3 regions of the Mesorhizobium waitakense genome follow, and region 2 is predicted to be linked to each of the others. Evidence: predicted binding sites of a transcription regulator. Region 2 holds the regulator's gene; each other region holds the start of a gene.
What was found. The regulator LexA, encoded in region 2, represses DNA repair genes until DNA is damaged. The targets are predictions, from matches to a motif close to TGTTCNNNNTGTGTTCNG.
Positions count from the first base shown of each region.

Region 1: the regulator LexA is predicted to act here: its motif matches at 2,490-2,507, upstream of AC07FD_RS02440 (single-stranded DNA-binding protein).
Region 3: the regulator LexA is predicted to act here: its motif matches at 8,098-8,115, upstream of recA (recombinase RecA).

Region 1 is NZ_JBWKME010000013.1:235,995-246,261, reverse strand. Features, by position in the region: gene AC07FD_RS02450 (DUF6634 family protein) at 1-86, shown strand, start outside; gene AC07FD_RS02445 (hypothetical protein) at 98-985, shown strand; gene AC07FD_RS02440 (single-stranded DNA-binding protein) at 1,871-2,389, opposite strand; gene AC07FD_RS02435 (cupin domain-containing protein) at 2,665-2,991, shown strand; gene AC07FD_RS02430 (ArsR/SmtB family transcription factor) at 3,037-3,351, shown strand; gene AC07FD_RS02425 (SRPBCC family protein) at 3,366-3,866, shown strand; gene AC07FD_RS02420 (ATP-dependent Clp protease proteolytic subunit) at 3,893-4,498, shown strand; gene AC07FD_RS02415 (hypothetical protein) at 4,495-4,881, shown strand; gene uvrA (excinuclease ABC subunit UvrA) at 5,602-8,523, shown strand; gene AC07FD_RS02405 (hypothetical protein) at 8,528-8,971, shown strand; gene AC07FD_RS02400 (DUF302 domain-containing protein) at 8,968-9,375, shown strand; gene AC07FD_RS02395 (GNAT family N-acetyltransferase) at 9,372-9,836, shown strand; gene AC07FD_RS02390 (DUF72 domain-containing protein) at 9,863-10,267, shown strand, end outside.
Region 2 is NZ_JBWKME010000162.1:5,747-16,013, forward strand. Features, by position in the region: gene AC07FD_RS30730 (molybdopterin molybdotransferase MoeA) at 1-650, shown strand, start outside; gene AC07FD_RS30735 (alpha/beta hydrolase) at 698-1,528, opposite strand; gene AC07FD_RS30740 (AMP-binding protein) at 1,840-3,465, shown strand; gene kynA (tryptophan 2,3-dioxygenase) at 3,462-4,298, shown strand; gene kynU (kynureninase) at 4,362-5,609, opposite strand; gene AC07FD_RS30755 (GntR family transcriptional regulator) at 5,774-6,511, shown strand; gene lexA (transcriptional repressor LexA) at 6,883-7,620, shown strand; gene AC07FD_RS30765 (ComEC/Rec2 family competence protein) at 7,614-10,076, opposite strand; gene gltX (glutamate--tRNA ligase) at 10,179-10,267, shown strand, end outside.
Region 3 is NZ_JBWKME010000076.1:7-10,273, reverse strand. Features, by position in the region: gene AC07FD_RS17335 (NADP-dependent isocitrate dehydrogenase) at 1-563, shown strand, start outside; gene AC07FD_RS17330 (glutathione S-transferase family protein) at 587-1,213, shown strand; gene AC07FD_RS17325 (PhzF family phenazine biosynthesis protein) at 1,232-2,026, opposite strand; gene AC07FD_RS17320 (DUF2269 family protein) at 2,028-2,516, opposite strand; gene AC07FD_RS17315 (SDR family oxidoreductase) at 2,513-3,808, opposite strand; gene alaS (alanine--tRNA ligase) at 3,819-6,485, opposite strand; gene recA (recombinase RecA) at 6,877-7,974, opposite strand; gene AC07FD_RS17300 (carbohydrate kinase family protein) at 8,256-9,200, shown strand; gene AC07FD_RS17295 (pseudouridine-5'-phosphate glycosidase) at 9,277-10,194, shown strand.

The sequences.
Region 1 (10,267 bases), on a different contig from region 2:
TGTCTGAAGACCGTGCCTGGGCGAGGACGCTCTCAAGATGGTACAGACTTGGACGTGCTGTCGAACAGTCCGGCCTCGATTCTTGACTGCCCCAGCCATGACATCCAGGGATTCGACTTTCGACCGTCATTTTGATCGCCGCCTGAAGGCTGCGAAAGCCGGCTTGCATCTTCCGAGCGAGGAAGAATTGCTGCGCGGCATGGCGTTCTTTGGCGATCGACTCGGAGACGATATCCGGGAATACGCAAGCCGCCTGTCACGGCGGATGAAGAAGCGCGGCCGGGTCGAACTTTTGCCCCTTGCCAATTGTCTCGACGACCTCGCCACTGAACAATCTGAGGACGGTATCAAAAGTGTCGAATCCGCGCTCGACACCGCCGAAGTCGTAAAGGGGATTCCGGCCGAAGCCTGCCGCCTGCGCTGTCAATTCTACCTTGCCGTGTTTGGCGATCCGCAGGCTGCGGCGGCGGTCGCGGGCGAAGCGGCATCGCTGGCGATGCGCGACTTCAATGAGGGCAAAGGCCCGCGAATGCTTTGGCGGGCGCTCGCGTGGAGCGCTCTGTCACGTACTCTCATCTTTACTCGCTACGTCGACAGCTTCCATGTCTCGCGGACTTCGCTGTTCCGGATGCTTCTGAATTATGAAGCCGAGTTGAAGTCGGCAATCCTACGCGCACGGCTGGTGGACGGACCGACGAAGAAGGACGCGTCGGCGAAGGAGGCGTCGAGAGATGACGACATCGAGGACCTCTCCGAAGACGACGCGGAAGCCGAACCCGCGCCGAATAATTCGGTGGTCGTCATTCGCTCCATCGGCAACTCGACCACATCGGAAGGAAAGCGCGTAGCCGTCGCAGCGTCGCCATCCGCAACCGCATCCCTCGCGGCTCATTTCGGGTGTAGGAGAAATCGCAACTCTCGCACCATCCGGCGGGGCGGGCTCCATCCCTCGTTTCTGGAACGGGCTCCTTACTTCCCCGATTGATGCACCATCCCTCGTCCCGATTGCTTCTCATGTGCTCTCTCCTGCGCGACACGCGCAGAACGAGAGCCGGTGCCGGGCTCGAAATCAAGCCGCCTCCAGCGATCGGGATCTAAGACAGGCCTCTGCCGACAATTGCCTGTTTTCGCACAACTATTTCTACTTCAAGGATTCGAGGGTAAGGATCGAAATCTGCTCGGCGTTCCCAGGAAACCTGTGATCGCATCGCGAGCAACAGCTGCCAAAGAATTCAGCGCCCTCAATTACCTGTGGATAACTGGAACGAAGGTTGACCGTTGAGCGGCCGATGCCTCGGCGGCCGGCCAGTTTGGCGAATCACCGAGCCATGTCGTTCGCGCCTGTAGGTCCACGAGACCTGGGCAACCCTAGGGTTATTTTCCAAGAAACCGTTCGCCGTGGAGGCCGCCCTGATCCATCGATTTCCGTCGGCCCGCGCCGGGCAGCTGACGCATGGGTTGGCTGCCTGACATCGTCCTCATAGGTGCTGGCAGCTAGGCGGCTCTTTTACCAGCCAAACAATTGGAGGCGTGTTCGAGTATGGTGAGGCGTCGCATTCGCTGCGAAAGTGGCCGATGTCCTCAAGGCTCGCCGAGCAGTCACGTTCGGACGGATGAGATCAGAACGACGAAAGGCATTCCTTTGCGATGCCTTCACCTTCCGGACATGCCTGCGTGTGGAGTCGCAATTAGCCGTTCGCGGACCGTCGATCGGCGACGGCTCCACCCCCCCCTCGTTTTGTTTACACTTCGAGATACCGCATTTTCACTTAGGAAATCACCCTCGCCGGCCAATCGCTGGAATGAGGCAATTCGCTAACGATACCCGTAGGTTGATTAGAATAGTTTACAAAGCGGCAACTACCGCACATTAGAACGGGATTTCGTCGTCCAGTTCGCGCGACGAACCGCCGCCACCGCCGCTCTTGGCGCCGCCACCACGATTGAAGCTTTCGCTCGGGCTGGACTGGCCGAAATCGGAACCACGGCTGCTGCCGCCACCGGCATAGCCGCCGACCTGACCGCCCTCACCCTGGCCGCGTGCGTCGAGCATCTGCAGCTCGCCGCGGAATTTCTGCAGCACGACTTCCGTCGTGTACTTGTCGTTGCCGGTCTGGTCCTGCCATTTGCGCGTCTGCAACTGGCCCTCGACATAGACCTTCATGCCCTTCTTCAGATACTGCTCGGCCACCTTGGCAAGCTGATCGTTGAAGATGACGACGTTGTGCCACTCGGTCTTTTCCTTGCGCTCGCCAGAATTCTTGTCGCGCCAGCTTTCTGACGTCGCAATGCGGATGTTGACGACCGGCTCGCCCGAGTTCAGGCGACGGATTTCCGGATCTGCACCGAGGTTGCCGACCAGAATGACCTTGTTGACGCTACCCGCCATGATATTTCTCCGCGCTCATCCGAAACAAATTTTTGTCGCAGCACCTTACAGGCTGCAGACCATCGCCGCCTGCTATGGCTGGCTTTTCCCACAAGGTTTTTGTTCCCTTTTCGTTCTATGACGCCCGTGGCGTTCTGTCAATGTTTGTCAGCAAGATGTAGTGTTCCGGTCCGAAATTTCCATGAAATCGGGAATGGGTCGGGGGTAATCAAATGAACTCCGTCACACATGAGGACCAGCCGCGCGAGCAATGGCGAGCAGGTGTGGGAACGCGTATGCATGTGTCGGCCAGCAACGGTGCATCGCAACTTTGCATATTCGAGCAATGGGTCGCGCCCACGGTCGGCGCCCCAACGCATTGGCATCCCGTCGAGGAAGTGCTGACCGTTATCGCCGGCAGGGCCGAGATGTGGATCGACGATGAGCACAACGTCCTGACCTCGGGCCAGTCTCTCGTTGTTCCCGCGAACAGGAAACACGGGTTCAAGAACGTCGGCACCGGAACGCTTCACATCCACGCTGTGCTTGCGTCGCCAATCTTCGAGGCGACGTTTGATGGACCTGCCGGGGTGGTGAGGCGCTGGCTTCCGACAAGCTCGTAAAAACAGCGCTTGCCAAATCAATAAGTATCGACTTATGCTTTCGTCATGATCGAAGCAGAGATTTTCCGCGCCCTTGCCGACCCGACGCGCCGCGCCGTCTTTGAGCAGCTTGCCGCTGGCGAAATGAGCGTCTCGGAATTGCGCAGCGGCATGACGGTGTCGCAACCCGCGGTCTCCCAGCATCTGGCGGTGTTGCGCAGCGCCGGCCTGGTGGTCGAGCGGCGAGCGGGCCGCAACGCCTATTATCGCGCCGATCCGCAAGGGCTTGCCCCCTTGCTCTCCTGGATCGAACGCTACCGGACCTTCTGGCCGGAGCGCATCGAAAGGCTGAAGGCGGTTTTGAAGGACATGGATCAATGAAGAGCATGGGATCAATGACAGACCAAAGCCACGCGGACACCAACACCGCGCCTGACGCGATCGAGTTTGAGTGCGACCTGCCGGAGCCGCCGGAAAAGGTGTGGCGGGCGCTGACCGTGCCGGAGTTGCTCGCCGCATGGATGATGCCGAACGACATCAGCCCTGAGACCGGCAGCCGTTTTGCCTTCGCCGGGCCAGAGGCGGCGATCGAATGCGAAGTTCTCGACGCCGAGCCCGAACGGCTGCTGCGCTATTCCTGGCGCGAGCGGCCGCAGCCAGGCGATGCCGGGCGGCAGGATCGGCTCGACTGCCCGCTCGACAGCATTGTCACCTTCACACTCGCCCGCACCGTCTCCGGCGGCACGCATCTGCGCATCGTCCATGACGGTTTTGCCCGAACGGCAATGCCCGCTGTTGCCATGGCCGGCCCCGGCTGCAGGCTTTCGTTGGGGTCGCGTAATTCAAGATGGCCGGTCGCGGCGAACACGCCTTTGCTGCTGCTGCGCGCGGCCTGAAAAACGAAACGGACGGAGACGAAACAATGAGCGGTCTTGCCAATCTGGTTCCGATGGTGATCGAGCAATCGAGCCGCGGCGAACGCGCCTTCGACATTTTTTCGCGCCTTCTGCGCGAGCGCATCATCTTCATCAACGGTGAAATCAACGACGACATCTCGGCGCTGGTCTGCGCGCAGCTGCTGTCGCTGGAATCGGACAATCCCGACAAGGAGATTTCGCTCTACATCAACTCGCCTGGCGGCGTGGTGACCAGCGGCTTCGCCATCTACGACACCATGCAATACATAAGCTGCCCGGTTTCGACAGTGTGTATGGGCTTTGCCGCTTCGATGGCCTCGTTTCTGTTGATGGCGGGTACGGCCGGGCGTCGCATCTCGCTGCCGAACGCCACGATCCTGCTGCATCAGCCGCTGGGTGGAATCCAGGGTCAGGCCTCCGACATCCAGCGCCATGCCGAGCGCATCGGCCAGACAAAGCGGCATATGGCCGAACTCTATGCGCAGCATTGCGGCCGCACCTATGAAGAGGTCGAGCGCACGCTGGACCGCGACCACTTCATGACGGCTCGCGAGGCTCAGGCCTGGGGTCTTGTCGACCATGTTTTCGATACGCGCAAACAGGCCGCGTGAGGCTGAAGCGCGTCGCCGGCTGTCGAAGGTTTGACGACGCCGGTCTGGTCGCCTCGTCGACACGTCACTATAACTGGGCGATGACCGACACTCATCCGTCCAGAATATTGCATCGCGTCATCGCCGTTGTCGTGGTCGCTCTTGCCGGCTCCATGAGCGGCACGGCCCTTGCCGACGACAGCTCGCCAGCGGCGCGGAAAGGCGCCCTGCCCGGCGTGACCGGCGACTATCGCATCGCCAAGCCGGCTCCGCAGCCCGAACCCGACGACGCATCCCCCAGCAATGGGAACGGCCAGTTCAAGATCGGCGACACGGATGTCAGGATTTCCGGCAGCATCATCGTTGATGTCGGCGCTGGCGCCACCGGGCTGCCGCGCCACTGAGTGCACGATCTGTCTGCGTCGTGCGCCGCGCCTATGGTCGACAAAGCAAGCCGCGCATGAAAACGGCCCCGCCGTGCTTTGCGCAAACGGCTGGGGCCTTTTTGGATCTCAAATCCAATTTTGCCGGGAGTGTACTGCCGGCGTTTGATTTCGGATGCTTCGCGGCATTCAGCCGACGATCCGACTAGCCGTCTCTGATTTTTGTGGGATATGGCAGGTCACGGTTTGTCGGGTGGCGCAAACGCTAAACCCTGGCACTTATGCCTGCCACGGCTCCAGCGACACGTGGAGCCTCAAGGGACTGTCCGGTGGCGTCATGCTCCACTCCATTGTCCGTTGCGACGTGTCGTCCCGAAGCGCAAATCGCAACTGCCTGCGGCGTCTCGCAGGCCGCCTCTGGGCGGCGAGGCCATCGAAAGACGGCCGGCTTCGTTGACTAATGAAGTCTGCTCCCCTGAGTCGGTGGCGTCAACCATCAATAGCCGGTTACCGAAAAACGTGATCGCCGGGAGGTTACGTACAAGTCAGTTTTTGCACAGCTTTGTCAGGAGCGTGTTCGGCCTTTGTTCTTTGCGCTTGCCCGTTCACGCGAAAGACGGTTAAACGCTTTTGTCGGGAATTGTGGCGTCTCTCGACGTGGCGGCAAAATTACCTACATAGGGGATGGCCGGGAAAACCCGCCATTCCAGGAAATTCCAGATTCTGAGGCGGCGACCGGCGATGGCCGACCATAAATATCTTTCCATTCGCGGGGCGCGCGAACACAATTTGAAGAATGTCGACCTCGACCTGCCGCGTGACAGCCTGATCGTCATGACCGGCCTGTCCGGGTCCGGCAAATCGTCGCTTGCCTTCGACACCATCTACGCCGAAGGCCAGCGTCGCTATGTCGAGAGCCTGTCGGCCTATGCGCGGCAATTCCTCGAAATGATGCAGAAGCCGGACGTCGACCAGATCGACGGCCTGTCGCCGGCCATCTCGATCGAGCAGAAGACGACCTCGAAGAACCCGCGTTCGACCGTCGGCACCGTCACCGAAATATACGACTACATGCGGCTTCTGTTCGCGCGCGTCGGCATCCCCTATTCGCCGGCCACCGGCCTGCCGATCGAAAGCCAGACAGTGTCACAGATGGTCGACCGTGTGCTGGCGGTCGAGGAAGGCACCCGCCTGTTTATCCTGGCGCCGATGGTGCGCGGCCGCAAAGGCGAGTACCGCAAGGAATTGCTGGAACTGCAGAAGAAGGGCTTTCAGCGCGTCAAGGTCGACGGGGTCTTCTATGAAATCGCCGACGTGCCGGCGCTGGACAAGAAGTACAAGCATGACCTCGACGTCGTCGTCGACCGCATCGTCGTGCGTGGGGATCTCGCCACCCGGCTAGCCGATTCCATCGAGACGGCACTGAGGCTCGCCGATGGGCTGGCGGTCGCCGAATTCGCCGACAAGCCGCTCGACGCCAGCCAGACCGGCGAGGATTCGGTCAACAAGTCCAAGAACGAGACGCACGAGCGCATCCTGTTCTCGGAAAAGTTCGCCTGTCCGGTCTCCGGCTTCACCATTCCGGAAATCGAGCCACGTCTTTTCTCCTTCAACAATCCGTTTGGCGCCTGCCCGACCTGCGACGGTCTCGGCAGCCAGCGCGCCATCGACCCCAACCTCGTCGTGCCCGACGAGAACGTGTCGCTGCGCGACGGTGCGGTCAGCCCGTGGGCGAAATCGACCTCGCCCTATTACGCGCAGACGCTTGAAGCGCTGGGCAAGGCCTACAATTTCAAGCTCGGCGACAAGTTCAGGGATTTGAGCGCGGAAGCCCAGGAGGCCATCCTGCGCGGCACCGGCGAACGCGAGATCACCTTCCAGTATGATGACGGCCTGCGCTCCTACAAGACCACCAAGACTTTTGAAGGCGTCATCCCCAATCTCGAGCGCCGCTGGAAAGAAACCGAATCCGCCTGGATGCGCGAGGAGATCGAGCGCTTCATGTCGGCGACGCCTTGCCCGGTCTGCAAGGGCTATCGGCTCAAGCCCGAGTCACTGGCCGTGAAGATCGCCGGCAAGCATATCGGCGAAGTCACCGAACAGTCGATCCGCAACGCCGACAAGTGGTTCACCGACCTGCCAGCCTCGCTCAACGACAAGCAGAACGAGATCGCCGTGCGCGTCTTGAAGGAGATCCGCGAGCGGCTGCGCTTCCTCAACGATGTCGGGCTCGACTACCTGACGCTGTCGCGGAATTCCGGCACGCTGTCGGGTGGCGAGAGCCAGCGCATTCGCCTGGCTTCGCAGATTGGTTCCGGTCTCACCGGCGTGCTCTATGTTCTGGACGAGCCGTCGATCGGCCTGCACCAGCGCGACAACGCACGCCTGCTCGACACGCTGAAGCACCTGCGCGACATCGGCAACACGGTGATTGTCGTCGAGCATGACGAGGACGCCATCCTGCATGCTGACTATGTCGTCGACATGGGCCCTGCCGCCGGCATCCACGGCGGCGAGATCATCGCCCAGGGCACGCCGCAGCAGGTGATGGCCAATCCCAGTTCGATCACCGGCAAATATTTGTCGGGCGCGCTCGAAGTGGCGACGCCCGGCGTACGGCGCGAAGCGAAGAAAAACCGGCGGCTGAAGATCGTCGGCGCGCGCGGCAACAATCTGAAGAACGTCACCGCCGAAATCCCGCTCGGCACCTTCACCGCCGTCACCGGCGTGTCGGGCGGCGGCAAGTCGACCTTCCTGATCGAGACGCTGTTCAAGGCGGCGTCGCGCCGCATCATGGGTTCGCGCGAGCATCCGGCCGACCACGACCGCATCGAGGGCCTCGAATTTCTCGACAAGGTCATCGACATCGACCAGTCGCCGATTGGGCGCACACCGCGTTCCAACCCCGCCACCTACACCGGTGCCTTCACGCCGATCCGCGACTGGTTCGCCGGGCTGCCGGAAGCGAAGGCGCGCGGCTACCAACCCGGCCGCTTCTCCTTCAACGTCAAGGGCGGCCGCTGCGAGGCGTGCCAAGGCGACGGCGTCATCAAGATCGAGATGCACTTTTTGCCCGACGTCTATGTCACCTGCGACGTCTGCCATGGCAAGCGCTACAACCGCGAGACTCTCGACGTGCTGTTCAAGGGCAAGTCGATCGCCGACGTGCTCGACATGACGGTCGAGGAAGGCGTCGATTTCTTCGCCGCCGTGCCCGGCGTGCGCGACAAGCTCGATACGCTGAAGCAGGTCGGCCTCGGCTATATCCATATCGGCCAGCAGGCGACGACGCTGTCCGGCGGCGAGGCGCAGCGCATCAAGCTCGCCAAGGAACTGTCGCGCAAGGCAACCGGCAAGACGCTCTATATCCTGGACGAGCCGACCACCGGTCTGCATTTCCACGATGTCGCCAAGCTCCTGGAAGTGCTGCACGAGCTGGTCGACCAGGGCAACACGGTGGTGGTCATCGAGCACAATCTCGAGGTGATAAAGACCGCCGACTGGGTGCTCGACCTCGGCCCCGAAGGCGGCGACGGCGGTGGCGAACTGGTCGCCTCCGGCACCCCGGAAGCGATCGTGCGGGAAAAGCGCAGCTACACCGGCCAGTTCCTCAAGGAGCTCCTGGAGCGGCGCCCCGGAGGCAAGCGCGAAGCGGCGGAGTAACCTGTTGCCGGTGATGATGCACAACGACATCCGCACGGAGGCCAATGCCCTTGCGGATGTGCAAGGCGGTCCGGCACTGATCGAGTGGTTCGGATTCGTTCCAGGTTTTCACGATGCAGAGTTGCTTGAGATCGAGCTGTCTTCGAAGCGCTCGGGACGGCTTAGGTTTCATGCTTTCCGGATGACGGACAGAACCGATGACCAAGGGTATTACATCCTCGATCGTCATGTGCTCATCACCCTGGCGTTGGAAGACGTGAGCGAAGTCACGCTAGCCAATTTCAACCTGATTGGCATTGTTGGGTACTTGGTCATCACGAAGGTGGCGGAAGGCTACTGCGTTCTGTGGGATTCGTCCTTCGGCGTCGAAGGCAAGGTCGTGGCGAAGCACGTGCTTGTCGAATTCGAGGAATGGCAAACAGAGCCTGCCCTAGGGGCGGCGGAATGAACAACGGCCTCATCTCTGTTCAGAGCCGTTTCGGCGTTACCGAGGCCATTGATCGTTTGGCTGAAACCGTCAGTCGGGCTGGACTGCACGTGTTCGCACGCATCGATCACGCGGCCGGCGCTCGGGAAGTCGGCGCCTCGCTGCGTCCGGCAGAACTGCTGATCTTCGGCAATCCGAAAGGCGGTACGCCGCTGATGCAGGACCAGCAGCTTGCCGGCATCGACCTGCCAGTGAAGGCGCTGTCCTGGGAGGACGAACGCGGCAAGGTCTGGTTGTCCTACAACGATGCGCGTTGGCTGGCTGAACGCCACGGCCTGGGCGACGTCAGCAGCACCGCCGTGGCGGCGATCACTGCCGGCATGGCGAAGGTGATCGCGGCCGCTGCCGGAATGGATCAATCATGAGGCTTGCCCGCCCCGAAGATCTCGCCGCGATCATCTCGCTGACGGAAGCAGCCTATGCTCCCTACAATGCGGTACTCGACGCACCGCCGATCCCGGTTACCGAGGACTACGCCCCGCGCATCGAACGCGGTGAAGTCTGGCTGCTGGAGAGCGGCGATCAACTCGCCGGGCTGCTAACCCTGGAACGGCATGAGGATCACGCGATGATCTTTTCCGTCGCGGTGTCACCCGCCTTCCAGGGCAAGGGTTTCGGCATTGCCCTGCTCAATCACGCGGATGAGCAGACGCGTCTTTGGGGCCTGCCAGAGGTGCGGCTCTACACCAACGCCAAAATGGAGCGGAACATCGCGCTCTACCTGGCCTATGGTTTCCACGAAACGGGTCGCCGGCCCAATCCATATCGGCCAGGATGGGTGCTCGTCGACATGGCGAAGCCGGTCAACAAGATCACGACGGGCTGATTTTTCTGAATTCGGGAGGATGGCTAATGAGTAAATCGGGAACAATCCGCTCCGGCATGGGCGGCTGGACGTTCGAACCCTGGGATACGTCCTTTTATCCCGAAAAGCTCTCCAAGGCCAAGCAACTGCAATATGCCAGCAGGCAGGTATCGAGCATCGAGGTCAACGGCACCTATTATTCCAGCTTCAAGGAGCCGACCTTTGTCAAATGGGCGAGCGAAGCGCCAGACGGTTTTGTCTATTCGCTGAAGGGCAACCGCTTCGTCACCAACCGGCGCGTGCTCGGCGAGGCCGGTGAATCGATGATGCGCTTCCTGGGCTCGGGCGTGGCGGCGCTTGGTGAAAAGCTCGGACCGATCCTGTGGCAGTTCGCACCGACAAAGAAATTCGATCCGGACGATTTCGAAGCCTTCCTTAAGCTGCTCCCGGAA
Region 2 (10,267 bases):
TGTTGCCGCCCGGCAGCGAACTCGGGCCGGACCAGATCATCTCGTCCAATGCCTATGGTGTCGCCGCGGCGGCGCAGTCGGTCGGCGCTCGTGCTCTCGATCTCGGCATTGCCGCCGACCGCAAGGAGGCCATCGCCGCGCTGGTGCGGAAAGCGGTCGCGGCCGGCGCGGACGTCATCGTCACGCTGGGTGGTGCCTCGGTCGGCGACCATGATCTGATTCACGACGTGCTGACCGGCGAAGGCATGACGCTCGGCTTCTGGAAGATCGCCATGCGCCCCGGCAAGCCGCTGATGTTCGGCCGCCTCGGCGACATCAGATGCATCGGCCTGCCAGGCAATCCGGTGGCAAGCCTGGTCTGCTCGCAGCTGTTCCTGAAGCCACTGCTGGCGCGACTTGGCGGCCGCGAACACCGCCAGGACATTCGTCCGGCGCGACTGGGCGCTGCAATGCCGGCCAATGATTTGCGCCAGGACTATGTGCGGGCGGTGGTCCGGGACGATGACGGCGGGCCGGTGGCGACGCCGTTCGGCATACAGGATTCTTCGATGCTAAGAATGCTGGCTGATGCCAACGGGCTGATCGTGCGGGCACCGTTTGCCCCCGCAGCGGACGCTGGCGAAGCCTGCAGCGTGCTGATGTTACGCTGAAGATTCGCCAACAAGCCATTGACGACAAGCCGAAAATGGACTCGGCGCTATTCCGAGATCAAGGTCCGGGTCAGTGGATGCGCCGGATCGGCAAGGCCGTCGACGATGCTGTAATGGTGCCGGTCGGGCTCGACCACGGTAGAGGTCGTGGCATCGAGGCCGGTCCAGATATTGGCAAGCAAGGCGTTCTGGCGAAGGAACTCCGCGCGTTCACCACCACCGGCCCAACAAGTGATCCGGGCACCATCCATGGGACGCAACAGCGCCGGGCTTTCGGCCAGCGCCTCCTGCTCGTCGATTGCCAGTGTCGCGTTCATCTCGGTGCGCATGATCGGGCGCAGGTCGTGGAGGCCTGAAATCGACACGACGTGGCGTATGCGCCGCGCCACATCGGACGCCAGAGGCGTTGTCGCCGTCACCATGCGGCTGGCGAGATGTCCGCCGGCCGAATGGCCGGTCAACATCAGGGGCCCGTCGACCAGTCCTGCCGCCTTGCCGATCGCCTCGCCGATCTCCTGGACGATGCCGGCGATGTGGATTTCGGGGCAGAGCGTGTAGGAGGGCATCGCCACGGCAAAGCCGCTGCTGACGGCACCGTTGGCGAGATGCGACCAGAAACTCTTGTCGAACGCCATCCAGTAACCGCCGTGGATGAACACCACCAATCCCTTGGGTGTGGCACTGGGTAGGAAAAGATCGAGGCGATTGCGCCGCCCGCCGCCATAGGCGATGTCGAGCCGTGCCCGGCCCTCTGCCGAAAGCGCGTCACGAAACGCTTGCGCCGGCTCCACCCATGCGGCCGGCCACCGGTCGCTGCCGGCGATGTTCGCGCTGTTGGCATAAGCATTGTCCCAATCGGCAATGCGATGTCCAGGCATCGGCACCCTCCCCCAAAACGGCATCGTTTCTGCGTTAGCAATGGCCACCGCCACGCCATGCGTCAATGCTTTAGAACAAAAACATTTTAGGCTTGAAACAAATTTCGACTGGTGCGATCCTGCCGTCACGAACAGCCGACAATGGGAGGTTTGCTGTGCTGCCCAAACCTGCAATGTCCACCCTTTCGGGTGGCGTCGAGCAAGGTGCGACTGGCAACACAAAAACCTCCTCAAAAGCAGGACCTTGATATCCACCCCAACAAGCCAGGCGCCTCGCGCACTGGCCAGGCAGCAGACAGGATAGCGGCGACATGCTTGGGCCTTCAGCGCATATCGACACGTTCACGCGCGATCACCTGCCGCCGCCGGAGCAATGTCCGGACTTCCTGCTAGACGGTTTCGACTATCCCGAACATCTCAACGCTGGCGTCGAACTCACCGACAGGCTGGTCGAGAAGGGCCTGGGTGACCACACCGCCCTGATCGGCAATGGCCGCCGCCGCACCTACAAGGAACTGTCCGACTGGACGAACAGGCTGGCCCACGCGCTGGTCGAGAACTACGGCGTCAAGCCGGGCAACCGGGTGCTGATCCGCTCGGCCAACAACCCCGCCATGGTCGCCTGCTGGCTGGCCGCCACCAAGGTCGGAGCCGTGGTCGTCAACACCATGCCGATGCTGCGCGCCGGCGAGCTCGCCAAGATCGTCGACAAGGCGGAAATCACGATCGCGCTTTGCGACACCAGGCTGATGGACGAGATGACCGCTTGCGCCAAGGACAGCGCATTCCTCAAGCAGGTCATCGGCTTCGACGGCACCGCCAACCATGATGCCGAACTTGATCGCGCGGCCCTCGACAAGTCGGTCGTTTTCAGCGCCGTCAACACTGGCCGCGACGACGTCGCGCTGCTTGGCTTCACCTCGGGCACGACAGGCGTGCCGAAGGCTACGATGCATTTCCACCGCGACCTCCTGATCATCGCCGACGCCTATGCCCGCGAAATCCTCCAGGTGACGCCGGACGACATCTTTGTGGGCTCGCCGCCATTGGCTTTCACCTTTGGCCTTGGCGGCCTCGCCATCTTTCCCCTGCGCTTCGGTGCGGCGGCGACGCTGCTCGAACAGGCGACGCCACCCAACATGATCCACATCATCGAGACCTACAAAGCGACCATCTCCTTCACCGCGCCGACCGCCTATCGCGCCATGCTGAAGGCCATGGATGAGGGTGCCGACCTATCATCGCTGCGCGTTGCCGTTTCGGCCGGCGAGACCTTGCCCGCTCCGGTCTTCGAGGAGTGGACGCAAAAGACCGGCAAGCCGATCCTCGACGGCATCGGCGCCACTGAAATGCTGCACATCTTCATCTCCAACCGCTTCGACGATATGAAGCCTGCGTCGACCGGCAAGCCGGTGGGCGGCTACGAGGCTCGCATTGTCGATGACGAGATGCACGAGGTGCCGCGCGGCGCGACCGGCAGGCTGGCGGTGCGCGGCCCGACCGGCTGCCGCTACATGGCTGACGACAGGCAGAAGGAGTACGTTCGCGACGGCTGGAACCTCACCGGCGACACCTTCAGCCAGGACGAGAACGGCTTCTTCCATTTCGCCGCGCGCTCCGACGACATGATCGTCAGCGCCGGCTATAACATCGCCGGCCCCGAGGTCGAGGCAGCGCTGCTGGCGCACCCGGACGTCGCCGAATGCGCTGTCACCGGCGCTGAGGATGCCGAACGCGGCCAGATCGTCGAGGCGCATGTCGTGCTGGCGCAAGGTGTGGCACCTGACGCGATGACCATCAAGCGCCTGCAGGACCATGTCAAAGCGACGATCGCGCCCTACAAATATCCGCGATCTGTGAAGTTCATTGCTGCGTTGCCCAAGACGCAGACCGGCAAAATCCAGCGCTTCCGACTGCGCACGGAGAAAATCAGTTGAGCGAGCCATACGATCCGGCGTCCGAAGGCGCACAGATGTCGTTCAAGGAGCGCATGTCCTACAGCGACTATCTGCACCTGGAGAAAGTGCTGGAAGCCCAGACGCCGCTGTCGTCGGCGCATGACGAGATGCTGTTCATCATCCAGCATCAGACCTCCGAGCTCTGGATGAAGCTTGCTCTGCACGAGATCGGTGCCGCGATCCGCTCGATCCGCGCCGACCGCCTCGAGCCGAGCTTCAAGATGCTGTCGCGCGTCGCCCGCATCTTCGAGCAGTTGAACAACGCCTGGGACGTGCTGCGGACGATGACACCCAGCGAATACACCGAGTTCCGCGACGCGCTCGGCCAGTCCTCGGGTTTCCAGTCCTGGCAGTATCGCGCCATCGAGTTCATGGCCGGCAACCGCAACCTCGCCATGCTCGGCCCGCACAAGCACCGGCCGGACCTCAGCGGGAAACTTGATGCGATCCTGGCCGAACCGTCGCTCTACGACGAAGCGCTGCTGCTGCTCGCCCGCAACGGATTCGACATCGGTGCCGACGCCAACCGTATCGACTGGCGTGAGACGCGCACGGAGAATGAAGCGGTCCTGGTCGCCTGGCAGGCAGTCTACCGCGACCCGCAGCGCTACTGGATGTTCTACGAGCTGGCTGAAAAACTGGTCGACTTCGAGGATTATTTCCGCCGCTGGCGCTTCAATCATGTGACCACGGTCGAACGCATCATCGGCCTGAAGCGCGGCACCGGCGGCACGTCGGGTGCGTCCTACCTGAAGAAGATGCTCGAGGTCGTCCTGTTTCCGGAGCTCTGGACAGTTCGCACCCGGCTCTGATCTGTTTCCGCTTTGCGTATGTCGTTGACCCAAAACCGCTACACATTTTTGGGCGACGTACTCTCACGTGACTGCAGTCTTGACCGCAAAGCGCGCATCCTGCCAGGCACCCGTGCGCAGGATATCTTCCAGCACCTCGACCGCCTGCCAGACATCCTTGTAGCCGACATAGAGCGGCGTGAAGCCGAAGCGGATAGTCGAAGGCGCGCGGAAATCGCCGATCACGCCGCGCTCGATCAAGGCCCGCATCACCTGGTAGCCGCTGGGGTGGATGAATGACACCTGACTGCCGCGCTCGTTGCCGTTGCGCGGACTTTCAAGCTCGAGCCCGTAGGCGCCACACCTTGCTTCGACCAGCTGGATGAACAGATCGGTCAGCGCGATGCTCTTTTGGCGCACCGCCGCCATGTCGACGTCGTTCCAGAGGTCCAGGGCGCCCTTGAGCGCCCGCATCGACAACACCGGCTGCGTGCCGCACAAGAACCGGCGGATGCCGATGCCGGCGGCATAGCCCTGTTCGAAGGCGAACGGCCGCGCATGCCCCCACCAGCCGCTGAGCGGCTGATAGACATCACCATGGTGCCGCTTTGCAGCATAGATGAAGGCTGGCGAACCCGGGCCGCCATTGAGGTACTTGTAGGTGCAGCCGATGGCGAAATCAGCATTGGCGCCGTCGAGTTCGACTGGCAGCGCACCGGCGGTGTGGCAGAGATCCCAGACGATCAGCGCACCGGCCTGATGGGCCCTGCGCGTCAGCGCCGCCATGTCGCGCAACTGGCCGGATTTGTAGTTGACGTGGTTGACCAGGATAACGGCGACGCGCTCGTCGATCAGGTCCTCGATATCAGGCGCATCGACGCCCTCGAGCCGCAGGACCGTACCCGGCCGCGTCGAAGCAACGCCCTCGGCCATATAGAGATCGGTCGGGAAGCTGTCGCCCTCGGCGACGATGACCGACCGATTCGGCCGCATTGCGAGCGCCGCATGTAGCACCTTGTAGATGTTGATCGACGTCGTATCGCAGACCACAGTTTGGCCGGCCGCGGCGCCGATCAGGCGTCCGAGTTGGTCGCCGAGCTCGACCGGCATGTCGAACCAGCCGGCGGTGTTCCAGGCACGGATGAGGTCCTGCGCCCATTCCTGTGTCGCGGCCTTGTTCAGTTCGTCGAAGACGGCGGGTGAAGCCGCACCAAGCGAATTGCCGTCGAGGTAGATCACCCCTTGCGGCAAGACGAAACGATCGCGCATGGCGCGTAGCGGGTCCGCGGCATCCATCACCTCGATTTCAGCGAGATCGGGAGTTGCATTCATGGTCGACTTATCCCCGCGCATGAGCGTGCTCAGATGAACATATCAGGTGAAACCGTTGGCGATCATGGGCAAGTCCCTTGGGAGTTGTCAAACATTATATATAATTTACGCAATGAAAGGATTTCATATATAATCACCCGACCAAGCGGTACGGATGGACGGCTATGCTGGACGACGAGCACTTCTCGAAGACAGAAGCAGCCTACAGGCTGCTGCGCCGCGATATCCTCACCACCCGTTTGAAGCCCGGCGCACCGCTCAAGCTCAGCGCGTTGCGCAACAGCTACGGCATCGGCTGGACACCGCTGCGCGAGGCACTCTCGCGGTTGGAGGCCGAGCGCCTGGTGACCGCCATCAGCAATCGCGGCTTTGCCGTCGCTCCGGTCTCGCGCAACGAGTTGGAAGATCTGTCACGCGCCAGATTGGTGGTTGAACTGCCTCTGCTCCAGGAATCGATGGAGAAAGGCGGCCGTGAATGGGAGGACGCCGTCGTTGCCGCCCATTACCGGCTGTCGCGCAGCAGGACCGCGGTCGACGACCCGTCCGACGAAGTGGTCGACGAATGGGATGAAAAGCACGAGGCTTTCCACGCGGCACTGCTCAGCGCGGCGGCGTCCCCCTGGCTGCTGACCTTCCACTCCACGATCGCGGATCAGTTTCGTCGCCATCACCGCTTTCTTGGCCTGGCGCCAACCTTGCGGGCGGCCGCCGGTCTCCAGCATGGCTACGAAGAGGCCATGGAGGCGTTGCGCCAGGCCGTCGCGATCGAACATCATACCGCGCTCATGGAAGCGGCGCTGGATCGCGACATCGAGCGCGCGAAAACCCTGATGGTTGCCCACATCGGCTACACGCTGCATGTCTATGTCCATGCCGGCGGCGGCATCACAAACAAGCGGTAATGCGACGAGGAACAAGGCAAAGGCGAAATGGGCAATTTCCTCCCGCCAAAGTTGGCATTTTGGTTCCCTTTCGTTCACGGGAGCCACGACCGGTGAAGTGAACCGAGCCCTCTTGTCGAGCTCCAGCGTTAGCCGAGGCCAAGCCCGACACAGGGTGGGCCACAGGCCATTAACCATAGCAATTTCAATCCAACAAGCGCTCGGCGGTGGCAGGCAAGCGTCGATGCGACCCACTGCCGGGGCGCCGAATAATTTCAGCCGCCTTAACAAGTTCATTAAACTTTAAACGGTTGCGGAACACAACTGGAACAGATAGTGTTTGTTCTGGGTTTGTTTTTCCGATTCTGGTTTTGGGTAACCTGGGGGCTGCCATGCTGACGCGCAAACAACACGAACTGCTGATGTTCATTCATGAACGGCTCAAGGAAAGCGGCATTCCGCCATCCTTCGACGAGATGAAGGAAGCGCTCGACCTTGCCTCCAAATCCGGCATCCACCGGCTGATCACGGCGCTGGAGGAGCGCGGCTTCATTCGCCGCCTGCCCAATCGGGCGCGCGCGTTGGAAGTGCTGCGGCTACCGGATTCGATCGCGCCAGGCCTCAACGCGGCAAAGAAGTTCTCGCCAAGCGTCATCCAGGGCAGCCTCGGTCAAGGCGGCCTTGGCCGGCAACTCAAGCCTGCGTCTTCGCGGATGCCTTCGGCCGGCAATGACGACGACGTGGTTTCCGCCGTGTCGATCCCGGTCATGGGACGCATCGCGGCCGGTGTGCCGATCGACGCCATCCAGCACCAGACGCATTCGATCTCGGTGCCGCCGGACATGATCATGGGCGGCGAACACTATGCCCTGGAGGTCAAGGGCGACTCGATGATCGAGGCCGGCATCTTCGACGGCGATACCGTCATCATCCGCAACGCCGATACAGCCAGCCCGGGTGAGATCATTGTGGCGCTGGTGGATGAAGAGGAAGCGACGCTGAAGCGGTTCCGCCGCAAGGGTGCCTCGATTGCTCTCGAAGCCGCCAACCCGGCCTATGAAACCCGCATTTTCGGACCGGACAGGGTCAAGGTGCAAGGCAAGCTCGTCGGGCTGATCAGGCGCTACTGAGCAGGGCTTGCGACCGGCTTTTCGGGTTTGCGGTAGGGTGGCAGGCCCCTCGCCTCGCGCGAAAACTTGCGCTGCGTGTGCCAGGGCCGGTATGGGCTGTCCACCGCGAAGCTGATCGTCGCAGGCGTGATCGCCGATTGGCGATCGAAGAAGACGGCCGCGCTACCCTTGCGGGCCAGTTGTCGCTTGGTGATGACGAGCACCAGCGGATTGTGACAGGGGTCATAGGCCGTGGCGTCATTGATGACGATCAGGTCGGCGAAGCCGCAGGCCATCCAGGCGTCCTTTCGGTCTTCGACATGCGCGATGATCGCACCAGACGGATGCTTGGCGAGACAAATGCCTGATGTGCAATAGAAAGGCGCGCCCGACGGCAGCTCGGCGGCATCGGCTATCTCGAATTGCCCGTCTCCTTTGCTGAACACCTCCGGCATGACGATGGTTTCGGATGTCAGCGCGCGTTTCCAGTTGTCGACCGTGAATTCGTTCGGGCGTGCCCGGCTGACGGCGAGTTCGCCACCCCCGATCGGCAGCGCAACCAGCCGGGCGTCCTCCGAGATCAGCACGTCCGGTGCGCGCGTGTCCGAGACGGTCAACAGGCCGGCAAGCGCGAACGGAAGGGCTGCGAGCCGTAGCCATGTCGTGGCCATCGTCGCGATGACCAAGGCAATCGCCACCAGCAGGACGGACTGCTGCGAAATCAAACCGACCGCGTCGACCGGCGAGCGCTCGGAAATCCATCCGGACATAGCGATCATCACCGTCAGGCCTTTGCCCATCACGTAAAGAAAGGGACCATCTGCGCCAAAGGGCATCGCCAGTGCACTGAGGACGGCGAAAGGCATCACAACCAACGAGACGATTGGCATGATGGCGAGATTGGCGAACAGGCTGAGCGGCGACACCCGCTGAAAATGCCAGATGGCAAACAGCGCCGTGGCAGAGCCGGCGATGATGGAGGTCATGGCAAGGCCGCCCATCGCCGACAGGAATTTTCTGGTGAGAAAGTCAGGCAGAGATCGCCGTGGCGGCGGCGGTTTCGTTTTCGCCGCACGATGATCAGACCAGCCGGCATAGGCACCGACCAGCGCCGAGGTCGCCGCGAACGACATCTGGAAACTTGGGCCGACCACTTCATGCGGCGACACCGCAATGACCGCGATCGCCGAGATCGCCAGGTTGCGCATGGTCAGCGCCGCCCGATCAAACAGCACGGCAATCAGCATCACGGCCAGCATGATGAAGCTGCGCTCGGCGGCAACGACGATGCCTGAGATCACGAGATAGGCGGCGATCGAGACAAGTGCGGCGGCGGCCGCGTATTTCTTGACCGGTCTGCGCGCGGAAAAGTCAGGAAACAGGGCGAAGGCGCTGCGCATCAGCATCATGATGGTGCCGGCCACCAGCGCCATGTGCAGCCCTGAAATGGAGATGACGTGGTAGATGCCGGTGCGCCGCATCGCTTCGTTGATCTCATCGGGAATGCCGGCGCGCACGCCGACGATCAGCGCCGCGGCGATCTCGCCTTCGGCGCCACCGACACTGCCCCTGATATGGTCGGCGATGGCTTCGCGGGCATTTTCTATCCCCGAGGCAAGGCGGGCCGAAGGCGGCATGTCGTCGTCATTGCCGGCGACAAGCTTCGGATTGCTGAGGAAAAACCCGCTGCCGCCGATGCCGGCGAAATAGCTGTCGAAGGAGAAGTCGTAGCTGTCCGGCCGCACCGGGCCGGTGGGCGGCAACAGCTTGGCGTAGCCGGTGACCAGGGAGCCTGCGGTTATCTCTGCCGGGATCTTTCGTGCCGAAAGCCGAACCCGCTCTGGTGCATAGCGCAATTTCGGCCTGGCGGTCGACGTCACGTCGATGGTCAGCCGGATGCGGCCGGTCTCCATTCGGTCAAGCGAGACGACGCGGCCGGTCACTTGAGTCGAGATTTCCGAACCCAGCATCTGCGTTCCCGCCCGCCATGTCTCGACCTTGCCGGCGAGCAGGCCGAGCGTGCACAGCAGCGCAGCCATGAAACACAGATGGGTTTTCGGCCTGGAACGCGAGACGAACGCGCAGAGCCCCGTCAGAACGACGACCGCGACAGGCTTTGCAAAATCTGGTTCCACCGTCAGCGAAAAATAGCCGATCGCTCCGATCGCCAGGCAGACCGGCACCAGCAGGAAGGCTACGCCTCGATCAAGCTCCAGGCCCGCTGCCGTGGCCACGCTGTGCCGCAGCCGAGGCAGCGATATCCGGCCGATTTGCCGGCGCACGCGCACGATCCTGCCGGCTTCGGCAACAGGGACGGGGACGGAGACATCCGCTTGCAACGGCGGGTTGCCGGGGTCCGGCAACATGGGTGATGGCGGTGGCAACGTAGTCGGCAGCGGCATCGCAAACAGGGACCGTTCGCTGACGCCAATAGCGGCGTCCTCGCCCTGATCCGAGCCCCGGCCCCGTCCAGCCATCGGGTCTGCCCCTTGCGCCCTCGACACCCTATGCTACATGAACGCGCAATGCGCGAAAGTCCATGCAACCACACCCCGCTTCAGATGGTTTCCGAGAGTTTCATGTCCGACAAGGTCGTCACCCGTTTTGCCCCCTCGCCCACCGGTTACCTGCACATAGGCGGCGCGCGCACGGCGCTGTTCAACTGGCT
Region 3 (10,267 bases), on a different contig from region 2:
ATGACGGGCGCTTCAAGGACATCTTCCAGGAAGTCTACGAGGCCGAGTTCGAGGCCGAGTTCAAGTCGAAGAAGCTGTGGTACGAGCACCGGCTAATCGACGACATGGTGGCGTCCAGCCTGAAATGGTCCGGCGGCTATGTCTGGGCCTGCAAGAACTATGACGGCGACGTCCAGTCCGATACCGTTGCGCAAGGGTTCGGTTCGCTCGGCCTGATGACCTCGGTGCTGATGACACCGGACGGCAAAACGGTGGAAGCCGAAGCCGCCCACGGCACCGTCACCCGCCACTACCGGCAGCACCAGAAGGGTGAGGAGACCTCGACCAATTCAATCGCCTCGATCTTTGCCTGGACGCGCGGCCTCGCGCACCGCGCCAAGCTCGACGACAATGCCGAACTGAAGCGCTTTGCCGAGACACTGGAAAAGGTCTGCATCCAGACGGTCGAGAGCGGTTTCATGACCAAGGACCTGTCGCTGCTGATCGGCCCCGACCAGCCCTGGCTCTCGACCACCGGCTTCCTCGACAAGATCGACGAGAACCTGCAAAAGGCGATGGCGTAACCGGCCAAGACCGGAGGGGTACCATGGGCAAGCCCGTCGTCTACGGCGCGGACTACAGCGTCTATGTGCGCATCGTGCGGCTCGTGCTCGAGGAGAAAGGCATCGACTACGGGCTCGTGCCGGTCGATGTCTTTGCCGCCGAGGGCATTCCCGCCTGGTATTTCGAGCATCACCCGTTCGGCCGCATCCCGGCCTTCGAGCATGACGGGTTTCGCCTTTTCGAGACGAGCGCGATCGCGGGCTATGTCGACGAAGCCTTTGACGGGCCGGCGCTGCAGCCGAAGGATCCGCGCGGCCGTGCGCGGATGAACCAGATCATCGGCATGCTCGACGCCTATGCCTATCGGTCGATGGTCTGGGATGTCGCCGTCGAGCGGCTGGAGAAGGAGGCACGCGACGAGGCGTTGATCGCCAACGGGCTTTCGCAGGCGAGCAAGGCGCTTCGGACGCTCTCCTCACTGAAAGCGCCGGGTCCATGGTGGCTTGGCGACCAGCTGACGCTCGCCGATCTGCATGCGGCGCCGATCATCGGCTATTTCGTCAAGGTCGCCGAAGGGCAAAAGCTGCTCGCCGAGTTCCCAGAGGGTCAAGCCTGGTGGGACCGGATCGCGGCCCGTCCAGGCTTTGCCGCGAGCGGTCCTGCGGCCTGATCAGCCTGCGCCCGTTGTTCATTCTGGAAGATAGATTTCCGCCTTCATGAAGGTCTTGGCGCGACCCAGGATTAGCACGCGATCGCCTGCCAGGTCACACAAAAGATGCCCGCCGCGCTGTGAGCACTGGAAGGCGGACAGGTGGGTCTTGCCGAGTTTTTCAGCCCAGTACGGCACCAGCGTCGCATGAATGGAGCCGGTCACCGGATCCTCGGGGATGCCGGCTCCGGGAACGAAATAGCGGGAGACGAAATCATGCGTTTGGCCGCGCGCGGTAATGACAAGGCCGAGCGGGTGAAAAGCCCCGATCCTGAGCAGATCGGGAACGAAGGACCGGACGGATTGCTCGTCGGCAAGCTCGACGAACAGGTTCTCAAAATTGCGAAAGCCCGCAACCGGATGCGGCGACAATATCTCCTGCAGCGCCAGCATGGTTTCGCCGTCGACAGGCTGCGGCGGAAAGCATGGCAGATCGAGCTGGTAGGCGCCTTGCCGCTGAGAGACCCGCAACTCGCCCACTCGCGTGGCAAAGGCCATGTCATCGGCCACATCGTGTTGCGAGGCCAGCACATGGGCGGTCGCCAGAGTGGCGTGTCCGCAGAAGTCGACTTCATGAACCGGTGTGAACCAGCGCAAGTCCCAGCCCTTGCCGTTCGGCCGCGCAAAGGCGGTTTCGGCAAGATTGTTCTCGTTTGCGATGGCCTGCATCACCTCGTCCGCCAGCCAGTCCTGCAAGATGAGGACGGCAGCGGGGTTGCCCTGAAAGGCGCGCTCGGCAAAAGCATCGACCTGGTACATGGTCAGCGTGGGCACATCATCCTCCGAAAAAACTGATCTCCGGCCGGGCGACCATCAGCCAAAGGATGGCAAGCACGGCAGCGAAGGCCGGAAAACCGCAAGCGAACCAGATGCGAAAAAGGCGCTTTTCCTCGGCGGGCAGCGGTCGATTTTCGATAACCGCCTGTCGCGCCAGATTTCGCATCCGAATCTGGATCCAGACCACCGGCAGCCAGAACAGACCCGTCACGACATAAAGCAGCAGCGACAGTACAATCCAGCCCTCGGACAGCGGCCACCCCAATGCCCGAGCAAGCAATACGCCGGTGATGGGCTGCACGACGACCGCGGTTGCCGTGAATATGGTGTCGGCGATGACAACCGTGCCCGCGACATGGGCGACGAGCTCGGCGCGACCGGTGCGCGGCGCCATCAGCATGAAGAAGGCAATCCCGGCGCCGGTGCCAAAGAGAACCGTGGCGCCAATGACATGCGTCCAGCGCAGTATGTCGGCCCAGAGGTTCATCGCTCGTCGACGACCGCCAGCGCCACAAGCACCAGGCACAGCATGGGGATCGTCTTGACCAGCGGCCCCAGCGGCGCGAGCCATAGATCGGGAACGAGAAGCGTCGACGCCGCCAGATAAAACAGCGTGATTGCTATCATCGCCAGCAGCGCTGGCCGGGCAAAAGGCCGGACTAGAACCGCCGCGCCGGCAAGGATATCCGCAGCGCCGCCGACAAGAACCGCCACGTCCGCAAAATTCGCCGACACGCCGCGTGACACAAGAATGGAAGCGGCTTCGTCTTGCCGGACCAGGCTGATGATGCCCGAAGCAAGCCAGAACAGGGCCAGGCAGCCGAAGATGACAGGTTTTGCCAGCCAGAGGCGCGCGAACCATCGCTCCTGGACATGGGCCGGCATGGCGGCCAGCGTTGCTTCCAGCGGCTGAAGCGGATGGCCGCAAATCTGGTTCCAAGGCCGGGCATTGCCAGTCACGCCACGCGCCAGCGCGGCAAGGGCTGCGCTGCGCAAAGGCGATCGCCAGCCAAGGAGGCCCAGGCCATCGGCGGTTGCGGCAGCAAGACGGCCGACAATGGCCGGCATCGGTACGACCTTCGCCCGCGGCAGGCCAAGCCATGCCCGAAAGGCCAGGAGAACATCGGCGAGCGGTCTGGCTTGCGCCTCGACGAGATCGACGGCAGTACGGGGCGGCAGCGATCCGGCGACCGCGCGCGAGAGCGCTTCAGCAACGTCGGTGACCGCCACGGTCTGGATCGGCTGGCGCGACATGACGGCAGGGATAAAACCGGGGAAGGCCGCAAGGGCGCGCAAAAGTGCCGTCCCGCCATAGGCGGCGGGCGCGATCACCAAACCTGGGCGCAGGATCGTCCACTCCAGCGAAGAGCCTGCGACAGCCCTGTCGCCTTGCGCCTTGCTGTTGAAGAACGCGTCGGCGGAGGACAGGTCGGCGCCGATCGCGGAAATCTGCGCAAAACGGCGCACGCCGGCCTGTTCGCAAGCCGCGACCAGCGCCACCATCGAATCCCGGTGGATGGCGTCGAGGCGATCGCGCGGGCCGTCCTGCAAGGCGCCTGCCGCATTGACGATTGCGTCCATGCCGGTGACGACCGGCAGCCAGTCCTCGGCGGCAAGCAGCCGCGACATGTCGGCGGCGATCCAGCGTACCGCCGGCCAGCGCCGCTCGGCATCCACGACATCGCGACCAAGGCCGGCCACATGATGACCGTCGCGAAGCAGACGGCCGACGACGGCTTCGCCGATCAGACCGTAGCCGCCAAGGACGAGCACCTTCATGCAGGGACTTTCAGGCTGCCTCCAGCGCCGCCTTGACCGCGGCGATCGCATCACCGGCTTTCGAGGCGTCCGGGCCACCGGCCTGCGCCATGTCGGGCCGTCCGCCGCCACCCTGACCGCCCAATGCTGCGGAGGCCACGCGCACCAGATCGACGGCGCTGAAACGGCTTAGCAGATCATCGGTGACAGCGACCACGACGCTCGCCTTGTTGTCGTCGCCGGCGCCGACGAAGACGACGACGCCGGAACCGAGCGAGCTCTTGCCGGCATCGGCCAGCGGCTTCAGATCCTTCGGCGAAACACCCGAAACCGCCTTGCCGAGGAAGCCGACGCCGGCGACAGTTTCGTTCTCCGACGGTGCACCCGCCGCGGCACCGCCGCCCAGCGCCAGTTTCTTGCGCGCTTCGGTCAGTTCCTTCTCGAGCTTCTTGCGCTCGTCGAGCAGCGCCTCGACGCGCGCCGGCACGTCGGCCGGCGAGATCTTCAGCGTCGCGGCCACCGATTTCAAACGCCGGTCCTGCTCGTCGAGATGCTTGCGCGCGGCCTCGCCGGTCAAAGCCTCGATGCGGCGCACGCCGGCGGCGACCGCGCTGTCCGACACGACACGCACCAGGCCGATATCGCCGGTCGCCCTGACATGCGTGCCGCCGCAGAGTTCGACCGAATAGGGCCGGTTGGCCTTGGCGCCATGCAGGCCCGTGCCCATCGACACGACGCGCACCTCGTCGCCGTACTTCTCGCCGAACAGCGCCATGGCGCCCTCGGCAATGGCGTCGTCGACCGACATCAGGCGCGTGCTCACCGGGCCGTTCTGGACGACGATCTCGTTCGCCATGCGCTCGACCTCTTCGAGATCCTCGGGCGAAATGGGCTTGTTGTGCGAGATGTCGAAGCGCAGGCGCTCGGGCGCAACCAGCGAACCCTTCTGCGCGACATGGCTACCCAGCACCTCGCGCAGCGCCTCATGGATCAGATGCGTCGCGGAATGGTTCGCACGCAGCCTCGAGCGTCTGTCATGGTCGACCTTGAGCTCGACGACAGCGCCGGTCTTGACCGTGCCGCTGGCCATCTTGCCGATATGGACGAACAGCCCATCGGCCTTCTTCTGCGTATCGGAAACATCGATCGAGAAGCCTTCGCCTGACATGATTCCGGTGTCGCCCATCTGGCCGCCGGACTCGGCATAGAACGGCGTCTGGTTGACGACCACGGCAACCGCGTCGCCCTTGCTTGCGCTGTCGACGGTCTTGCCGTCCCTGACAAGCGCCTGGATGAGGCCTTCCGCCTGCTCGGTCTCGTAACCGAGGAATTCGGTGGCGCCCGCCTTCTCGCGCACCGGGAACCAGATCGTCTCTGTGGCGGCGTCGCCGGAGCCTGCCCAGTGAGCGCGCGCCTCGGCCCTCTGCCGCTCCATGGCATTGGTGAAGCCAGCCAGATCGACCGAGATGCTGCGCTGGCGCAGCGCGTCCTGCGTCAGATCGAGCGGGAAGCCGTAGGTGTCGTAGAGCTTGAAGGCCGTCTCGCCATCCAGCATGTCGCCGGCGCCCAGTTTTTCCGTCGCCTCCGAAAGCAGGCCGAGGCCACGCACCAGCGTCTTGCGGAAACGGGTTTCCTCGAGCTTCAGGGTCTCGGTGATCAACTGCTCGCCGCGCACCAGCTCCGGATAGGCCTGGCCCATCTCGCGGACCAGGGCCGGCACCAGGCGCCACATCAAGGGATCGCGGGCACCGAGCAACTGCGCATGACGCATGGCGCGGCGCATGATGCGACGCAGGACATAGCCACGGCCTTCGTTCGACGGCAGCACACCGTCGGCGACCAGGAAAGACGACGAGCGCAGATGATCGGCGATGACGCGGAAGGACGCGACCGTCTCCTTGTCGGGACCGTGCCCAATGGCGGACGACGCCGCGTCGATCAGGTGACGGAATAGATCGGTTTCAAAGACGCTCTCCACCCCCTGCAGGATAGACGCCATGCGCTCCAGCCCTAGGCCGGTGTCGATCGACGGGCGCGGCAGGTCGATGCGCTCTTCCTTCGTCACCTGTTCATACTGCATGAACACCAGGTTCCAGAATTCGAGGAAACGGTCGCCATCTTCCTCCGGGCTGCCGGGAGGGCCGCCCCAGATGTGTTCGCCGCGGTCGATGAATATCTCCGAGCACGGCCCGCACGGTCCGGTGTCGCCCATCGCCCAAAAATTGTCCGAGGTCGCGATGCGAATGATGCGGTCGTCGGAAAACCCGGCGATCTTCTTCCAGAAGCCAGCGGCTTCATCGTCCGTGTGATAGACGGTGACCAGAAGTTTGTCCTTGTTGAGCCCGAATTCCTTGGTGATCAGGTTCCAGGCAAGCTCGATGGCGCGCTCCTTGAAATAGTCGCCAAAGGAGAAATTGCCGAGCATTTCGAAGAAGGTCAGATGGCGTGCGGTGTAGCCGACATTGTCAAGGTCGTTGTGCTTGCCGCCGGCGCGAACGCTCTTCTGCGCGGTCGAGGCGCGCGAATAGGGCCGCTTCTCCAGGCCGGTGAAGACGTTCTTGAACTGCACCATGCCGGCGTTGGTGAACATCAGCGTCGGATCGTTGCGCGGCACCAGCGGGCTCGACGCGACGATCTCGTGACCCTCCTTGCGGAAGTAGTCGAGAAATGTCGACCGGATCTCGTTCACGCCACTCATGAATGCTGCCTTTTCGAGAAAACCGCCGGCAAACCGGCGGAAAATGGGCTCTGGGTCTCAAAGCGCGTCGCGCTGAAAACGGATTCAGTCGACGCGCTTCAAGTTTTTGCTTCCATGCATGTCGCTGTCCCAAAACCGCTGCGCACTTTTGGGCGACATCCATAAGAAAATAGACTTGGCCTTTTAGCGGTCGCACCGCACCCTGTCCAGAAACACGGAATTGGTCCAAATCGCCAGCTTGCCGACCATCAGCGCCAGCCAGAAAACGAAAAACCGCCGGCTCGAAAGCCGGCGGTTTGGAACGCGAAAACACTGAACTCAATTACATAAGCTTGAGATAATAGAACAGGATTATGGCCGATCTTCGGCCGGCATCTTGTGCACGAGTTTGCTACATCGCGCCGGATTCTTCCTCGAACCCGTCGTCGCCGCTCTCGGCGCCGCCATTCTCGAGGAATTTCTCGGCGATCAACCCGGCATTCTGCCTGAGCGCTAGTTCGATCTCGCGCGCCGTGTCGGGATTGTCGCGCAGGAACAGCTTGGCATTCTCGCGGCCCTGGCCGAGACGCTGCGAATTGTAGGAGAACCAGGCGCCCGACTTCTCGACCACGCCGGCCTTGACGCCGAGGTCGACCAGTTCGCCGGTCTTGGACACGCCCTCGCCATACATGATGTCGAACTCGACCACCTTGAAGGGCGGCGCCAGCTTGTTCTTGACCACCTTGACGCGGGTCTGGTTGCCGACGACCTCGTCGCGGTCCTTGACCGAGCCGATGCGGCGGATGTCGAGGCGGACCGAGGCGTAGAATTTCAGCGCGTTGCCACCCGTCGTGGTCTCGGGCGAACCGAACATGACGCCGATCTTCATGCGGATCTGGTTGATGAAGATGACCATGGTGTTGGAGCGCGAGATCGAGGCGGTCAGCTTGCGCAGCGCCTGGCTCATCAGGCGGGCCTGTAGGCCGGGCAGCGAATCGCCCATCTCGCCTTCAATTTCGGCGCGTGGCGTCAGCGCCGCGACCGAATCGACCACCAACACGTCGATTGCACCGGAGCGCACCAGCGTGTCGCAGATTTCCAGCGCCTGCTCACCGGTGTCAGGCTGCGAGATCAGAAGGTTTTCCAGATCGACGCCAAGCTTGCGGGCATAGACCGGATCGAGCGCATGCTCGGCATCGACGAAGGCGCAGATGCCACCCTTCTTCTGGGCTTCCGCAACAGTGTGCAGCGCCAGCGTTGTCTTGCCCGAGCTTTCCGGCCCGTAGATCTCGACGATGCGGCCGCGCGGCAGGCCACCGACGCCAAGCGCGATGTCGAGGCCAAGCGAGCCGGTCGGCACGGTTTCGATCTCGACGACCTGCTCGTTCGCGCCGAGCCGCATGATCGAGCCCTTGCCGAAAGCCCGCTCGATTTGCGACAGCGCCGCATCCAGAGCCTTTGATTTGTCCACCGCTTTGTCCTCTACCAGCCGCAAAGAATTCTGAGCCATGATACATCACCCCTTGGTCGTCAATGAAGGCCGGACAATCCGTAATCCCTGTCTATTTGTACCTTTTTTGTTCTCGTTTGGCAAGGGGGTTCAAATATCTGAAAAACAATCAATATCCGGATCTGTTCTTTTTTTGTCCTAGGGATTCGATCAGGGATGCACCTCGCAATGGGCCAGGCGGCTCGATTGTTTCGATCGGCCGAATCGCTACCCTGCATGCGAAGCTTCGTCACACAGCCTAGCGCTTGTGCGGCTGGAATTACAAAGGTCATATCGCCGGCATGCTGAAATCCGCGAAAGTACTGGCCGTAGGTGGCGCCCATATCGACCGGCGCGGCCAGGTGTCCGGCGCTTACGTGCCGGCCGCGTCCAATCCCGGCACGATGCGCGAGGATGTCGGCGGCGGCGTTTTCAACGCGTTGCGCAGTGCCGTGCGGCACGGCGTTTCGGCCTCGCTACTGTCGGTGCGCGGCGGCGATGCCGCCGCCGATACGGTTTCACGAGCCATCGCGAAAGCCGGTATTGTCGACCTGTCCGCCGTGTTCCTCGATCGCACGACGCCGAGCTATACGGCGCTGATCGACAACGAGGGCGAATTGATCGTCGGCTTCGCCGACATGGCGCTCTATGAGCTGGCATTTCCCAAGCAGGTCAGGCGCTCGAAGGTGCGAGAGGTGATCGCTGCCGCCGATGCCGTCTTCTGCGACGCCAACCTGCCGACGGCGGCACTGGAGCGGCTTGTGGCACTCGCCGCCGGTAAACCCGTCTTCGCCATTGCCATTTCGCCGGCCAAGATCGTGCGCCTGAGGTCGGTGCTCGGCAATCTGGCCGTCGTCTTCATGAACCGGCGCGAGGCGGTCGCACTAGCCGGCCTGGACAGTGCGGCCTCAGGGCAGGACATCGTCGACGGGCTGAAAAGCGCCGGGCTCAAAAGCGGCGTGGTGACAGCGGGCGGCGCTCCTATGCTGGGCTTCGATGAAGCCGGCACCTTCTCGATCCTGCCGCCGGCGCCAAGAAAAGTCGCTGACGTCACCGGCGCCGGCGATGCGCTGGCGGGTGCGACGGTCGCTGCCTTGCTGCGCGGCGTGCCCTTGCGCGCGGCCCTGCGCGAAGGCATTGCCGCGGCGACGCTGGCCATCGAAAGCGCCGATGCCGTTCCCGATTTCACCACGGCGAGCTTCACCGAGGCGCTGGCCCTTGTGCCGGATGCGCAGGAAGTGGCATGAGACCGGGCCAGTTCATAGTGCCGGAGTGTTTTCGCGCCTCCAGGTGGATGCGCATAGCTCCGGATTGGAGATCAGGATGACACCAGAGACCGCCCGCCCCTTCATCGATATCCACGCGCCGGTCGCACAGGCTCTGGCTGCTGGCCGGCCGGTGGTGGCGCTGGAGAGCACCATCATCACCCATGGCATGCCCTACCCCGACAATGGCGCCATGGCGGCCGATGTCGAAAAGATCATCACCGACGGTGGCGCCGTGCCGGCGACGATCGCCGTGGTTGGCGGCCGCATCAAGATCGGGCTTTCGGACGGCGAGCGCGAGTCCCTTGCCATGACCGGCGACGCCATGAAGCTGTCGCGCGCCGACCTCGGGTTCGCGGTGGCGCAAGGGCGCACCGGTGGCACCACGGTCGCCGCCACGATGATCGCCGCGCATATGGTCGGCATCAAGGTGTTCGCCACCGGCGGCATCGGCGGCGTGCACAAGGGCGCGGAAAAGAGTTTTGACATCTCAGCCGATCTCGACGAGCTGGCCCGCACGCCGGTCATCGTCGTATCGGCCGGCGCCAAGGCCATCCTCGACATCGAAAAGACGCTGGAAGTGCTGGAAACGCGCGGCGTGCCCGTGGTCGGCCATGGCTGCGAGACGATGCCGGCCTTCTGGTCGCGGCATTCGCCGTTCCGCGCGCCGCTGACCTTGCACATACCGGAAGAGATCGCGCATTTCTACCAGACCCGGCAGGCGCTGGGGCTCGCCGGTGGCATGCTGATCGCCAATCCGGTGCCGGAAAACCACGAAATCCCAGCCGAAGAGATGGCTGGCTATATCGAGGCCGCGCAGAAGGCCGCGGAAGCACTCAACGTGACCGGCAAGGCGGTGACGCCATTCCTGCTGGGGAAGATTTTGGAGCTGACTGGCGGCAGGAGCCTGAAGACCAACATCGCGCTGGTGGAGAACAACGCAAGGCTGGCGGCGCGGATTGCGAAGGCGCTTTAAGTCGCGCCGCCCCTCGTCGCCCTGCCTGTGTCCAGCCGATAGATGGGTAACACTTTGAACCGGATACATGGGT